DNA from 3 places in the Bordetella avium genome. Region 1 is predicted to be linked to each of the others. Evidence: predicted binding sites of a transcription regulator. Region 1 holds the regulator's gene; each other region holds the start of a gene.
What was found. Region 1 encodes HrcA, which represses chaperone genes, less so after heat shock. Its sites were predicted from a motif close to TTAGCACTCNNNNNNNNNGAGTGCTAA; they were not measured.
Positions count from the first base shown of each region.

Region 2: rpoH (RNA polymerase sigma factor RpoH) is a predicted target of HrcA. The motif match lies at 2,553-2,579, and genes of this name have one in related genera.
Region 3: U0029_RS14575 (co-chaperone GroES) is a predicted target of HrcA. The motif match lies at 2,512-2,538, and genes of this name have one in related genera.

Region 1 covers NZ_CP139969.1:799,049-803,588, reverse strand. Annotated here, with positions in the region: gene U0029_RS03855 (hypothetical protein) at 1-68, opposite strand, end outside; gene hemH (ferrochelatase) at 99-1,193, opposite strand; gene hrcA (heat-inducible transcriptional repressor HrcA) at 1,241-2,245, opposite strand; gene U0029_RS03840 (NAD kinase) at 2,355-3,254, shown strand; gene recN (DNA repair protein RecN) at 3,273-4,540, shown strand, end outside.
Region 2 covers NZ_CP139969.1:136,675-141,214, forward strand. Annotated here, with positions in the region: gene U0029_RS00630 (S-(hydroxymethyl)glutathione dehydrogenase/class III alcohol dehydrogenase) at 1-331, shown strand, start outside; gene fghA (S-formylglutathione hydrolase) at 333-1,172, shown strand; gene U0029_RS00640 (hypothetical protein) at 1,231-1,920, shown strand; gene U0029_RS00645 (DUF302 domain-containing protein) at 2,021-2,488, shown strand; gene rpoH (RNA polymerase sigma factor RpoH) at 2,626-3,513, shown strand; gene U0029_RS00655 (metallophosphoesterase) at 3,853-4,540, opposite strand, start outside.
Region 3 covers NZ_CP139969.1:3,149,814-3,154,353, forward strand. Annotated here, with positions in the region: gene U0029_RS14560 (protein kinase domain-containing protein) at 1-1,416, shown strand, start outside; partial or broken gene U0029_RS14565 (IS66 family transposase) at 1,649-1,948, opposite strand; partial or broken gene U0029_RS14570 (IS66 family transposase) at 1,952-2,299, shown strand; gene U0029_RS14575 (co-chaperone GroES) at 2,597-2,884, shown strand; gene groL (chaperonin GroEL) at 2,919-4,540, shown strand, end outside.

The DNA.
Region 1 (4,540 bases):
TCTCGCTCAAGACCGTCCTCGGCGAGCTCTCCTTGGTCTGATCGAGGGGATTGCGTAGAAGCTGTCATCTTGCCGTCTCCTTAAGAAAGCGGTCTTACTCAGCCTGCGCGTTTTACGGGCCACGCCTGAAGCTGGGTTTCGACCAGATCGGCCAGCCCACTCACCCACAGAGGGCTGTCATTGAGGGCCGGAATGTAGCGAAACTGCTGACCGCCCGCCTCCATAAAGGCATGGCGGCACTCCTGGTTGATTTCTTCCAGCGTTTCCAAACAGTCTGCCACAAAGCCAGGACAAACAACATCGATGTGTGTAATGCCCTGAGCTGCCAGCATCTTCAAGGTGGGTTCGGTATAAGGTTCCATCCAGCGCGCCGAACCGAACCGGCTTTGGAACGTGACCTCGACCTCCTCGGGCGACAAACCCAGGCGCTTGCGCAGCAGGCGTGCCGTATCCAGGCAATCGCGGTAATAGGGATCGCCCAGCTCGATCGAATAACGGGGCAGACCATGAAAACTCATGAGCAGTTTTTGCGGCTTGCCCTGCGCATCCCAGAAGGATTGGATGCGTTCGGCCTGCGCCTCGATATAGGCCGGATCGGCATAGAAGCGTTTGACAAAGCGCAGCGCCGGCTGATCGCGCAGGCGGCTCGCATGGCGGGTCACGGCATCGACGGCCGTCGCTGTCGTACTGGCCGCATACTGCGGATAAAGCGGCACGGTCAGAATATGATCGCAACCCTGAGCGCGCAGCTGCGCGATCGCATCGGGCACCGAGGGATTGCCATAGCGCATGCCCAGCGCAACCGGCACATCCAACCCGCGTTCGGCCAGGGCGGCGGCCACCCCTTCGGCCTGTTTACGGCTATAGACCATGAGGGGCGACCCGCCCTCCATCCAGATACCCGCGTAGCGCGGCGCCAGCTTCTTCGGCCGGAAAGTCAGCACCAGACCATGCAGAATCGGTTTCCAGAGATAGCGCGGAATCTCGATCACGCGCTGATCGGAGAGAAACTCGGCCAGATATTTACGAATATCCGCAGCCGTCGGGGCGTCAGGCGTGCCCAGGTTGATCAGCAGCACGCCAGCGCGGCCCGGCCCACGCGGCGGGGGGTTGTCATCAAAGCGGTCTTCCGCAGTAGCGGGTTCCGGGAGAAAACGCTCAGGCCACAAATACTTGAACAGACGAAGAAACACAAACGCCTCCCAGGGGGCACCCCCGAGGGATGCCGTCTTATGAACAGTTATTGATTATGACTGAGTGCGTTGGACAGCAAACGGGCCGTGATATCCACGATCGGAATCACCCTTTCGTAAGACATCCGGGTAGGACCGATCACGCCCAAGGTGCCGACAATCTGCCCGTCCACGCCATAGGGCGCGGTCACGACGGTCACCTCATCCATCGGCAGCAGTTGCGAATCCCCGCCGATATAGATCTGTACCCCTTGCGCCCGACTGGAGACATCCAGCAATTGCAACAGGTCTGTTTTCTTCTCGAAGAGTGAAAACATCTTGCGCAGCCTGTCCATATCGGAAGCAATATCCGTGACGTTCAGCAGTTTGCGCTCGCCAGAAATCACCACTGAGTCGGTTTCCTCGGCAGCCTCGGCCCCGACCTCCACAGCGGCCTGCATGAGGCGCGAAATATCTTCGCGCAACTGGATCAGTTCGGTGGACAGCGTCCGACGCACCGCGTCGAAGGACTTGCCCGAGAAATGCTGATTAAAGAAATTGGCCGCCTCGACCAGCTCAGATTCGGCGTAATCGCGCTGCACCTGCATGATGCGGTTCTGAACGTCGCCGTCGGGCGTGACGATAATCAACAATACCCGCTTATCCGACAGGCGCACGAATTCGATCTGGCGAAACACCTGCGCCCGCTTGGGCGTGAGCACCATGCCGGCGAACTGGGTCAGATTGGACAGCAGGGCCGCAGCCGCATTGACCGCCCGGCTGGGTTCGATCATGGGCAGCAGTTCCGCCATATTGGCGGGTTCGAACTGATAGGGGTGTACGGCCAGCAGCGAATCGACGAACATACGATAGCCGCGCGGCGTAGGCACTCGGCCCGCCGAGGTATGCGGGCTCTGGATCAGCCCCAGTTCTTCCAGGTCGGCCATGACATTGCGTATGGTCGCGGGAGACAGATCAAAAACTTTGGATAGCGTGCGCGAGCCTACCGGTTGGCCATCGGCGATATAGCGTTCAATCAGGGCTTTCAACAAAGCGTGAGCACGGTCGTCCATGGCGGTATTTTAGGGAAAGTTTCGCCAGGAGGCGATTTTTGTCCTCTGGCAGAATATGCGGCCCCATATAATCGTCTGATACGCTCCACGAATCCACAGAAACCTGCTCATGCACTTTCCCATCGTCGCCCTCATCGGACGCTATCAAGACACCGGTCTTGATGCGCCCTTGCGCGCCCTCGCCGCCATGCTCACGCAGGCCGGCCGACGGGTGCTGGTCGACGCCGATACCGCACGCAATACGGCCGTGCACGAATACCCCGTCGCCACCATGCAGGAAATCGGCGAATCGGCTTCGCTGGCCGTGGTCATGGGCGGAGATGGCACGGTGCTGGGCGTGGCCCGCCACCTGGCGCCCTACGGCGTGCCGCTGATCGGCATCAACCATGGCCGTCTGGGCTTTATTACCGATATCCCGCTGCAAGATGCTCATGACGCGCTGGCGCGCGTCCTCGACGGCAATTTCCAGATCGAGGAACGGATGCTGCTGCAAGGCAGCGTCTGGCGTGGCGACGCCTTGATGTACACAGCCTCGGCCCTAAACGACGTGGTGCTTAACCGCGCCGGGCGCGGCGGCATGATCGAAATGCGGGTCGAACTCGACGGCGTCTACATGTATACGCAGCGCGCCGATGGCCTCATCATCGCCACGCCCACCGGCTCGACCGCCTATGCGCTGTCGGCCAACGGGCCGCTGCTACACCCTGGCCTGAATGCGATGGTGCTGGTTCCGGTAGCGCCCCAGAGTCTATCCAACCGCCCCATTGTCATCCCCGACACCGGGGTGCTGAATATGACGCTCACGGCCATCGGCCGGGTCGAAACCGGCGCCTCGGCACATTTCGATATGCAAACCTGGTCCGATCTGCAACTAGGCGACCGCATCACGGTGCAACGCGCACCGCACACGGCCCGCCTGGTTCATCCCCAGGGCTACAGCTTCTTCTCCACCCTGCGCCGCAAACTGCACTGGAATCAGATGCCGCAGGTCTCCGACAACATTGAGTAATTTCCGGCAGCGCCCGCCATGTTGCGAACCCTGCATATCCGCGACTTCGTCATCGTCGAACAGACGGAAATCCACTTCGGCGCCGGCTTCACCGTATTCACGGGTGAAACCGGCGCCGGCAAATCGATATTGATCGACGCACTCGCCCTGGCCCTGGGCGAACGCGGCGACGCCAGCGTCCTACGTGAAGGGGCTGCGCGCGCTGACATCACGGCCATTTTCGACAGCCCGCAACACCTGTCAGACTGGCTGACCGAGCGCGAACTTGAGCCCGCCGAGGAACTATCGTTGCGCCGCGTAATCGACGCACACGGCCGCAGCCGCGCCTTCATCAACGGCTTGCCAGCCACCGTCACCCAATTGCGTGAACTAGGTGAGGAACTCGTCGATATCCACGGCCAGCATGCCCACCAAAGCCTGATGCGGCCCGAGGCGCAGCGCGAACTGCTGGACGCGCATGGCGGCCATGCCGAATTGCGCCAAACGGTGGCGCAGGCCTGGAAACGCTGGCGCGGCCTGGTCCGCCAGCTCGAAACGGCGGAACAGGATGCCGAAACGCTCGCTGCCGAACGGGAACGCCTCCAATGGCAGGCCGACGACCTGGACCGCCTCAACCTGGCTGAAGGCGAATGGGAAACCCTGCAAGCCGAGCACAATCGTCTTTCGCATGCCCAGGGCTTGCTTGACGGGGCGAGCCAGATTCTCGAAGCTCTGGACGGCGAACAAGATTCCGCCCTCTCTCGCCTGAATGCCGCCACGCATCGCCTCCAACAGATGCAGCGCCATGACAGCGGCCTGCGCAGCATTACCGAAACGCTGGAATCGGCCCGCATCACCATGAGCGAAGCGGTGTCTGACCTGAACAATTATTTGGGCCGCGTCGATCTCGATCCCGCACGCCTGAACGCGGCCGAAGCGCGCCTGAGCGCGGTCTTCGAAACGGCACGCAAATTCAAGGTCGAACCCGAGCAATTGCCAACGCTGCGGCTGTCATTGCACGAACAACTGACGCAATTGCAGGCAGCAGGCGACATCCAGACGCTACGTGCCCAGACCGAAGCGGCCAGCCGCAGCTACGACAGCGCGGCAGCACGCCTGAGCCAGGCGCGCCAGAAGATCGCCCGCGACTTGAGCCGTCAGGTCAGCCAGGCCATGCAAACGCTCTCCATGAGCGGCGGACGTTTCGAAGCCGCCCTCACGGCGGGCCCGGCCAGTGCGCAGGGCAATGAAATCGTGGAGTTTCTGGTGGCAGGCCATGCCGGCACCGCACTGCGCCCGCTGGCCAA
Region 2 (4,540 bases), 660 kb from region 1:
CTTCGAGTGCATCGGCAACACCAAGGTGATGCGTCAGGCGCTGGAGTGCTGTCACAAGGGTTGGGGCCAGTCCATCATCATCGGCGTGGCCGAGGCCGGCGCTGAAATCAGCACCCGCCCCTTCCAATTGGTGACCGGACGCGAGTGGAAGGGTTCTGCCTTCGGCGGCGCACGCGGCCGCACCGATGTCCCCAAGATCGTTGACTGGTATATGGAAGGCAAGATCAATATCGACGATCTGATCACGCACAGGCTGCCGCTGGACCGCATCAACGAGGGTTTTGACCTCATGAAGCGCGGTGAGTCCATCCGCTCGGTCGTGATCTACTGACATGGAACTGCTCTCCGAACACCGTGCCTTCGGCGGCCGGCAGCGTTTCTACCGGCATGACTCCGCGCAGATCGGTCTGCCGATGCGGTTTTCCGTGTTCCTGCCCGAGCAGGCGGAGTCGGCGCGCGTGCCGGTGCTGTTCTATCTGGCCGGCCTGACCTGCACCGAAGAAACCTTCATGATCAAGGCGGGTGCTCAGCGCCTGGCCGCCGAGCACGGCCTGATGCTGGTCAGTTGCGACACCAGCCCGCGCGGCGCCGGCGCGCCCGGCGAGACGGCCCATTGGGATTTCGGCGTGGGCGCGGGCTTTTATCTGGACGCGCGTACCGAGGCTTATGCCCCGCACTACCGCATGGAAAGCTATGTGGCCGGCGAGTTGTTCGATCTGGTGACCACCGCCCTGCCGGGCGATGCCGCCCGCGCCGGCATTTTCGGTCACTCTATGGGGGGGCATGGCGCATTGACGCTGGCTTTGCGCCACCCCGGCCGTTGGGCCAGCGTTTCGGCTTTTGCACCTATCGCCGCGCCCATGCGTTGCCCCTGGGGCCAAAAGGCGTTTGCCGGTTATCTGGGCGAGGATAAGGCCGTCTGGGCTGAACATGACGCCAGCGAGCTGATGCGTGGCCTGCGCAACCCTTATCCTGAGGGCATTCTGATCGATCAGGGGCTGGCGGATCAATTTCTGGCCGAGCAGCTCTATCCCGAGCTATTCGAACAGGCTTGCCACGATGCGGGACAAGCGCTGATGCTGCGCCGTCATGAGGCTTACGACCACGGTTATTACTTCATTTCGACCTTTATGGCGGATCACATCCGGTTTCACGCCGAGCGCTTGCGTTAAGGCAGGGACGGCGTGGCGCTTTTATACTGGCGTCACCTGATGAACGGAGCGACTCTCTGTGACAGATCTGCTGACGCCTTTCGTGTGGGTCGCCCTGGCGGCAGTCTTGCTGTTGGGCTTGGGCCTGGGCATGTTTTTGGACCGGGGCGGCCCGCGCGATGAGCGGGGCCGCAAAACCTTCCGCTTGCGGCCCGTGCGGCGCGCCTGCGGTCTCTTGCTCGCGGCGCTGGCCTGCGTATCCGGCCTGTTCGCCCTGTCGCTGGCGCAGTTTTCCCGCCTTACGGCCGATGTACCGGTGGCCGAGGTACGCATCATCGGCCATCACGGCGATCAATATACGGTCGCCGCTCAAGCCCAGGGCTTGAGCGAGCGCGATTACACGCTCTATGGCGATGAATGGCAGATCGATGCCAAGGTGGTCCGCTGGCGTCTGCCTGCTCTGGTTGCAGGCGCGCCGCCGCTCTATCGCCTGGAGCGTCTGTCCGGCCGTTACCGGGATGTGCAGCGCGAGCAGGCCGGCATGCGATCCATCCATGCGCTCGATGATTGGCCCGCGCCTGACATCGGCGCCGTCAAACGCTGGTTTCCCGAGTGGCTGCCCTTTATCGATGTCACCTATGGCAGCGCCGCCTACATGCCGCTCTTTGATGGTGCGCGTTACCAGGTACTGTTCGATCCGCGTGGCGCCCTGTTCATCCGTCCCGCAGATAGCGCCACGGCGCAGGGGCTGAAGCAGCGTGGCTGGTAGGCTGCGCGCCGATTTGATCTGATTCAACCCCTGCTCCGGCGAGCCCCTGGGCCGGCTTCCTATACTGGGCCGCTCGCAACGCAAGCCTAGGAGCAACACCATGATTCCAGCCATACGGTTTTTCACCATCGGGCGTTTTCTCGGCGGGATCGCGACCGCTGCGGCCCTCTCCCTGGGCACCTCGGCCGCTCACGCCCACGAGCATCTGGTGAAGTTCAACAGCGCGCGCGGTTTCGATGACACGGTCCAGCACTTGCGTCAGGGCCTGACCAGCCATGGCATGACCATCTTTGCCGAGATCGACCATGCCGGCGCGGCCAAGGCGGTGGGTCTCGAAATGCCGCCGACCAAAGTGTTGATTTTCGGTAACCCCAAGGCCGGCACGCCCCTGATGCTGGCCGAACCCGATGTGGCCCTGGATCTCCCCCTGCGTGTGCTGGTGCGCGAGCGTGAAGGCAAAACCGAGGTGCTGATGCATCCTGCGGCCAATTTCATGCTGCCCGCCGAACTTCAGGGCCGCCTGGCTCCGGCCATCGACCTGGTGGGTAAAACCGTCGCCCAGAAATAAAATGGGGCCGCAGTAGTCCGGCGCTGGCCAGAAAGGGGAACTTCGCCGCAGTGCAGCAGTCGAATTAGCACTCAACCATTTGGAGTGCTAACATCAATCTCATGCCCGTTTCCCCCTCGTTTCATGGAGGCCGCAAAATGAATTCTGCCAGTCCCTCGTTGACCCCGTCGGGTAACGCCCTGGCCTTGGCGGTTGCCAATCCGGGTGCGTTGGGCACGATCGATGCCTATATCACGACGGTAAACCGTCTGCCTGTCCTGACGGCCGAGCAGGAATCCACGCTGGCTCGCCGTCTGCGCGATAGCGATGACCTCGAGTCCGCTCGCGAGCTGGTGCTGTCGCACCTGCGCCTGGTGGTGTCGGTCGCCCGTCAGTACCTGGGCTACGGTCTGCCTCATGCCGATCTGATTCAGGAAGGCAATGTCGGCCTCATGAAGGCCGTCAAGCGATTCGATCCCGAGCGCGGTGTGCGCCTGGTGTCGTTTGCCGTTCACTGGATCAAAGCTGAAATCCACGAATACATCATCCGCAACTGGCGTCTGGTCAAGGTGGCGACCACCAAGGCGCAGCGCAAGCTGTTCTTCAATCTGCGCAGCATGCGGCCCGATGGCCATACGCTGGACACCGAGCAGGTTGACCACATTGCTCGCGAACTCAATGTTCGCCGCGAGGATGTCAGCGAGATGGAAGTCCGCCTGTCTGGCCGGGACCTTTCGCTTGAAAACCAGGACGATGACGATGATGGCTACGCGCCTATCGCCTATCTGTCCGACGAATGCCGAGAAGAGCCGACCCGCGTGCTGGAACGCAAAGCGCGTGACGATCTGCAAGGCAAGGGTCTGTCCGATGCCATCACGGCGCTGGACCCGCGTTCGCGTCGTATCGTCGAGGCCCGCTGGTTGCAGGATGAGGGCGGTGCCACCCTGCACGAACTTGCCGCAGAGTTCGGCGTGTCTGCCGAGCGCATTCGCCAGATCGAGGCTGCCGCATTGAAGAAAATGCGTGGCGCCTTGGCAGCGGCCTGATTCGCTGTTGTTCGCCGACGCCGGTGCTCTGTGTGGAGCACCGGCGTTTTTATTGGGCACTGGCGACACCATCTGATACAAATTTAGGGAAGAAGTGGCCAGGATTCGGGAAACTTATTCAGCCCGATGCCTACTAACCTAAGTAGACCGCAATGCTTGAAGCAGTCTCCTGTTTTGTAGTCTTATCGTCCGTCTCGGCTTCTCCTCTTTCCCCTCCCCTATGGGGCGGACGTTTTTTACGGGGCACCATGCATATCGGTGCCCCGTTTTTTATTGCCGCACAGTCCTCTTGGGGCCGGCAAGTAGCGCAAAACGCCGCCGCGCTCGTCCTTGTTGGTTTCAGGCCAGTTCTAGGGTCGGGGTGGCTTGCAAGCTTGCCCAGGCGGCGGCATCCAGCCGCCGGATGCCGGTGGCGATGGAACCGTCTGCGTACAGCTTGATCCAGCGATAGCCCGGCGCCTTGGCGTCAATGGCGTGCTGGCCATTGTTCAGAGTGAACTGAAAGCAGGTCGATGGCGTGCCCAGCAAGCGCAAATGATGGTGGCGGCAATCGAACTCCTGATGGATGTGGCCCCATAGTGCGATCCGAGTCTGCGGATGGGCCGACAGCCGCGCGAACACCGCAGCGGCGTTATCGACCATCATGGGGTCTTGCCAATTGCCATCAACCCTGGCCAGATTGTGATGCAGCGCCACGAGAACATGGCGTGGGCCGGCATCCTTGATCGCTTGATCCAGCACGGCGAGCTGCGCCTCATCGAGATGGCCGAAATCCTCGCCTGGCACGGTGGAATCCAGCATGATGATGCGCCAGCCGGGCAGGTCATAGACGGGGCTGATCCAATCAGCCAGGATCTGGCGCATGACCTCAGGGGCGTCATGGTTGCCCGGCAGGCAGCGGACCGGGGCGCCACGCAGATGCGCTTGTAGCCGCCGATAGGCCTGCGGGCTGCCATCCTGAGCGAGATCGCCCGTCAGCAGCATCAGCTCGGGCTGCCCCTCCTGGCGCCGTGCAAGGTCAATCACG
Region 3 (4,540 bases), 1.4 Mb from region 1:
CCAGCCACCTTCATGGCGCCCGAAATGGAGGCCAACTCGGGGGTAGCGGACTGCTTCTTGGCGGACGTCTACAGCTTGGCTAAGACCATCTGGGCGCTGCTAACACGTGAGAAGTTCGCGTTCCCGGGGCAGTATCGCCCGAAGGGCCACGAGGGGCTCGCGGCGAGGGCAAAAGAAAATGGATTCGTGTTAGAACCCTTGGACCTTCTACTGGAGCGAGCAACCGACTCGCTGCCAGGGGCTCGGCCAAGCGCTTCTGAGTTCTCAGCGAATCTACGAGAGGTTGCTGCAATTCAGTACGACGCCGGGAAGGCAAATCAACTGCAGTGGGAGTTCGCGTCGCTTGAGGCGATGACTGGTCAAGGCATTGCTCGCGCAGAGTGGCGCGACCCCGCAGCAGTCCTCAATGTGATTCGACTTCTATCGCGTTACCACGGCATGAACCACTGCTTCCTTCCGGAAGGCGGTGGACAGCACATCAGAGGTGCCAATCTTTGCGAAGGTGGAGCGATGCTATCTCTGCAGATTTCTGGTGGAGGCGCAGACTACATCGTCTTACCAACCAGATTGGTGGTGGAACGCTTCCCAAACCACCCTGCCTTCGGCTATGCAGTTCTTGAGGTTGGGGAGGCGCACCGGCTTACCGAGGGTGACGCTTTCCTAGACGGGGCGGTCGAGAAGCTACGCCGGTTCAATGATTTCGACTACGCGCCCGACGATGGAGATAGCGACGAGCCCCAGTTCGCCGGACTCGGAGAGCCGTGCTATCGAAGATTCAAGGGGGGGCTAATGGTATTCGCCCCAACATATGGCATCTACAACCGCATCGACAAATACAATGGCACCGCCGAGCGCCTTGGCCTCGAGGAACTGAGGCGACAGTATGGGGAACTTGTGGAAAGGCTAGGCACAACCAAGCTGGAACCTCGCGCATTGTTCCCCGTGGTGCGACTACTTCACCGGGACGTTGCCAGAGTGCCGTTTGTTCTCCAATCCATATCAATGGACCAGTTCTGGACATTGTTTGACCTCGACGAGCAGATGTTGAGGGCTCGCGGCGATTCGGGAAGCGCAATCGTTGGTTCTGGAGAACTCTTAGAAGTGCTTCGGAGTATGTCCTCGGATCCGAAGAGGCAGAGGGCAAAGGCTTTGCTGATTAGGTTGACAGCTCAACAGAAGGGCGAATATTTGGCGCTGGTCGACGTCGCTAGGGGGATTATCGACCCGCACGAAATGGCAACCTATGCCGAAGACAAGTCGCGGTCTTCGTACGACGTCTCATATCTCCTTGAGAAGCTTGGCAATGGCTATCTTCGTCGCGCGTTGGAGAAGTTCGGCGTGGAGCCCGTAGCGGAAACGGTCGCGGTGGAAGTTAAGACTGAGGATGCAACCACCCAGAATGATGACTTCAGATGACTGAAGCCATCACTGGCATATGCAGATTGAGGTTGATCCTCTGATCGAGCTTCAAAATGATGTAAGAGCACCCGCCCATTCACGCGGTGTCGAGAGAAACTCGGGCCAGAGCCCTCTCTCCTTCGGACAATGTTAGGAGCCAGGTCTCGGTTGGACGGTGGCAACGGCAGAGATGTGCACTTGAGATCGATGACGCGTAAGCGCCTGCCGAACACACCCTTGACGGTTCTGCTTATGCAGCAGGTTGCCACCGATGCGGCAGTAGCTCAGCGATCTGGCTGTTTTTCTGCGTGGGCAGGCGCGTGAGCACGTCCTTCATATAGGCATATGGGTCGTGCCCATTGAGCCGTGCCGACTGGATCAGGCTCATAATGGCGGCCGCGCGCTGGCCCCCGCGCAGCGAGCCCGCGAACAGCCAGTTCGAACGCCCGATCGCCCAGGGGCGGATCTGGTTCTCCACCCAATTGTTGTCGATCGGCGCATCGCCGTCGTCAAGGTAGCGCGTCAACGCCTCCCAGCGCTTGAGGCTGTAGACAGCCTGCGTGCAGTGCTCTACGACTTCGCGCCCAGCCGGGCCGGCGAGCACTGCCGCACGTTCCTGGAAGATTGGCGCGGCAAGCTGGTGACCGACGATTATGCGGGCTACAAGGCCGGGTTCGCGGCTGGCATCACGGAACTGGGCTGCATGGCGCACGCCCGGCGCAAGTTCCATGACTTGCACGCCAACAACCAGAGCCAGATCGCCGCAAAGGCGTTGGAGTTGTTCGGCGCGCTATACAGCGTAGAGCAGGACGTAGCCGAGTTGCCTGCCGAAGAGCGACGCCAGATACGGCTGGAGCGGGCCAAACCGATCACAGAAACGTTGCATCGGTGGCAACCTGCTGCATAAGCAGAACCGTCAAGGGTGTGTTCGGCAGGCGCTTACAGATCTGCTTTGGGCTGACACATTTTGTTTAATCTCAATCCGCATGACGCAAATCCCAAGTGGGGTGGCGTTCGACAACAGGAATTCAACACCTGCTCAGCCTCAGACCAACCCCAAAAATGTAACAGCCGCCCCTCCCCCCCTTGAAGCCTGCCAAGTCATCCCTATAATTAGCACTCGTCGCCGGTGAGTGCTAACAAGCCCTCCCGCGCTAACAACCGATCAATCTTCTAGTTATCGAAACAGGAGTTCCTCATGGCCCTGCGTCCCCTGCACGATCGCGTGATCGTCAAACGCCTGGACAACGAGCGTAAGACCGCTTCCGGCATCGTTATCCCTGACAGCGCCGCTGAAAAGCCCGATCAAGGCGAAGTCCTGGCTGTCGGCCCCGGCAAGAAGACGGAAGACGGCAAGATTCTGCCGGTCGACCTGAAGGTCGGCGACAAGGTGCTGTTCGGCAAGTATGCCGGCCAAGGCGTCAAGGTTGATGGCGAAGAGCTGCTCGTCATCCGCGAGGAAGAAATCCTCGCAGTGATCCAGTAATAGCGAACCCCCCCATTTTCGAAGGAAGCTGACCATGGCTGCCAAGCAAGTTCTGTTTGCCGATGATGCCCGCGTGCGCATTGTTCGCGGCGTGAATGTTCTCGCCAACGCTGTTAAGACCACCCTGGGCCCCAAGGGTCGCAACGTCGTGCTGGAGCGCTCCTTCGGCGCCCCGACCGTGACCAAGGACGGTGTGTCCGTCGCCAAGGAAATCGAACTGAAGGACAAGTTCGAAAACATCGGCGCCCAGCTCGTCAAGGACGTTGCCTCCAAGACCTCCGACAACGCCGGTGACGGCACCACGACCGCCACCGTGCTGGCTCAAGCCATCGTTCAAGAAGGCTTGAAGTACGTTGCCGCCGGTTTCAACCCGATCGACCTGAAGCGCGGTATCGACAAGGCTGTCGCCGCCGCCGTGGTTGAGCTGAAGAAGGCCTCCAAGCCGGTCACGACCAGCAAGGAAATCGCCCAGGTTGGCTCGATCTCGGCCAACAGCGACAGCTCGATCGGCCAGATCATCGCTGACGCGATGGACAAGGTCGGCAAGGAAGGCGTCATCACCGTCGAAGACGGCAAGTCGCTGGAAAACGAACTGGATGTCGTCGAAGGCATGCAGTTTGACCGTGGCTATCTGTCGCCCTACTTCATCAACAACCCCGAAAAGCAAGTCGCCGCTCTGGACGATCCCTTCGTCCTGATCTACGACAAGAAGATCAGCAACATCCGTGATCTGCTGCCGGTGCTGGAGCAAGTCGCCAAGTCGAGCCGTCCGCTGCTGATCATCGCCGAAGACGTCGAGGGCGAAGCCCTGGCGACCCTGGTGGTGAACAACATCCGTGGCATCCTGAAGACCACCGCCGTCAAGGCGCCGGGCTTTGGCGACCGCCGCAAGGCCATGCTGGAAGACATCGCCATCCTGACGGGCGGCACCGTGATCTCGGAAGAGACCGGCATGTCGCTGGAAAAGGCCACCCTGCAAGAACTGGGCCAAGCCAAGCGCATCGAAGTCGCCAAGGAAAACACCACGATCATCGACGGCGCCGGCGACGGCAAGTCGATCGAAGCGCGCGTCAAGCAAATCCGCGCCCAGATCGAGGAAGCGACCTCCGACTACGACCGTGAAAAGCTGCAAGAGCGCGTGGCCAAGCTGGCCGGCGGTGTTGCCGTGATCCGCGTCGGTGCCGCGACCGAAGTCGAAATGAAGGAAAAGAAGGCTCGCGTCGAAGACGCCCTGCACGCCACCCGCGCTGCAGTGGAAGAAGGCGTTGTGGCTGGCGGCGGCGTTGCCCTGCTGCGCGCCAAGCAAGCCATTGCCGGTCTGCAAGGCGACACGCCCGACCAGAACGCGGGCATCAAGCTGATCCTGCGCGCTGTGGAAGAGCCCCTGCGCACCATCGTGACCAACGCCGGCGAAGAAGCCAGCGTGGTGGTGAACAACGTCCTGAACGGCAAGGGTAACTACGGTTACAACGCCGCTACCGGCGAGTACACCGACCTGGTCGAGCAAGGCGTTCTGGACCCCACCAAGGTGACCCGTACCGCCCTGCAAAACGCCGCTTCGGTGGCCAGCCTGCTGCTGACGGCTGAAGCCGCCGTGGTGGAACTGGCTGAGGACAAGCCCGCTGCCCCGGCCATGCCCGGCGGCATGGGTGGCAT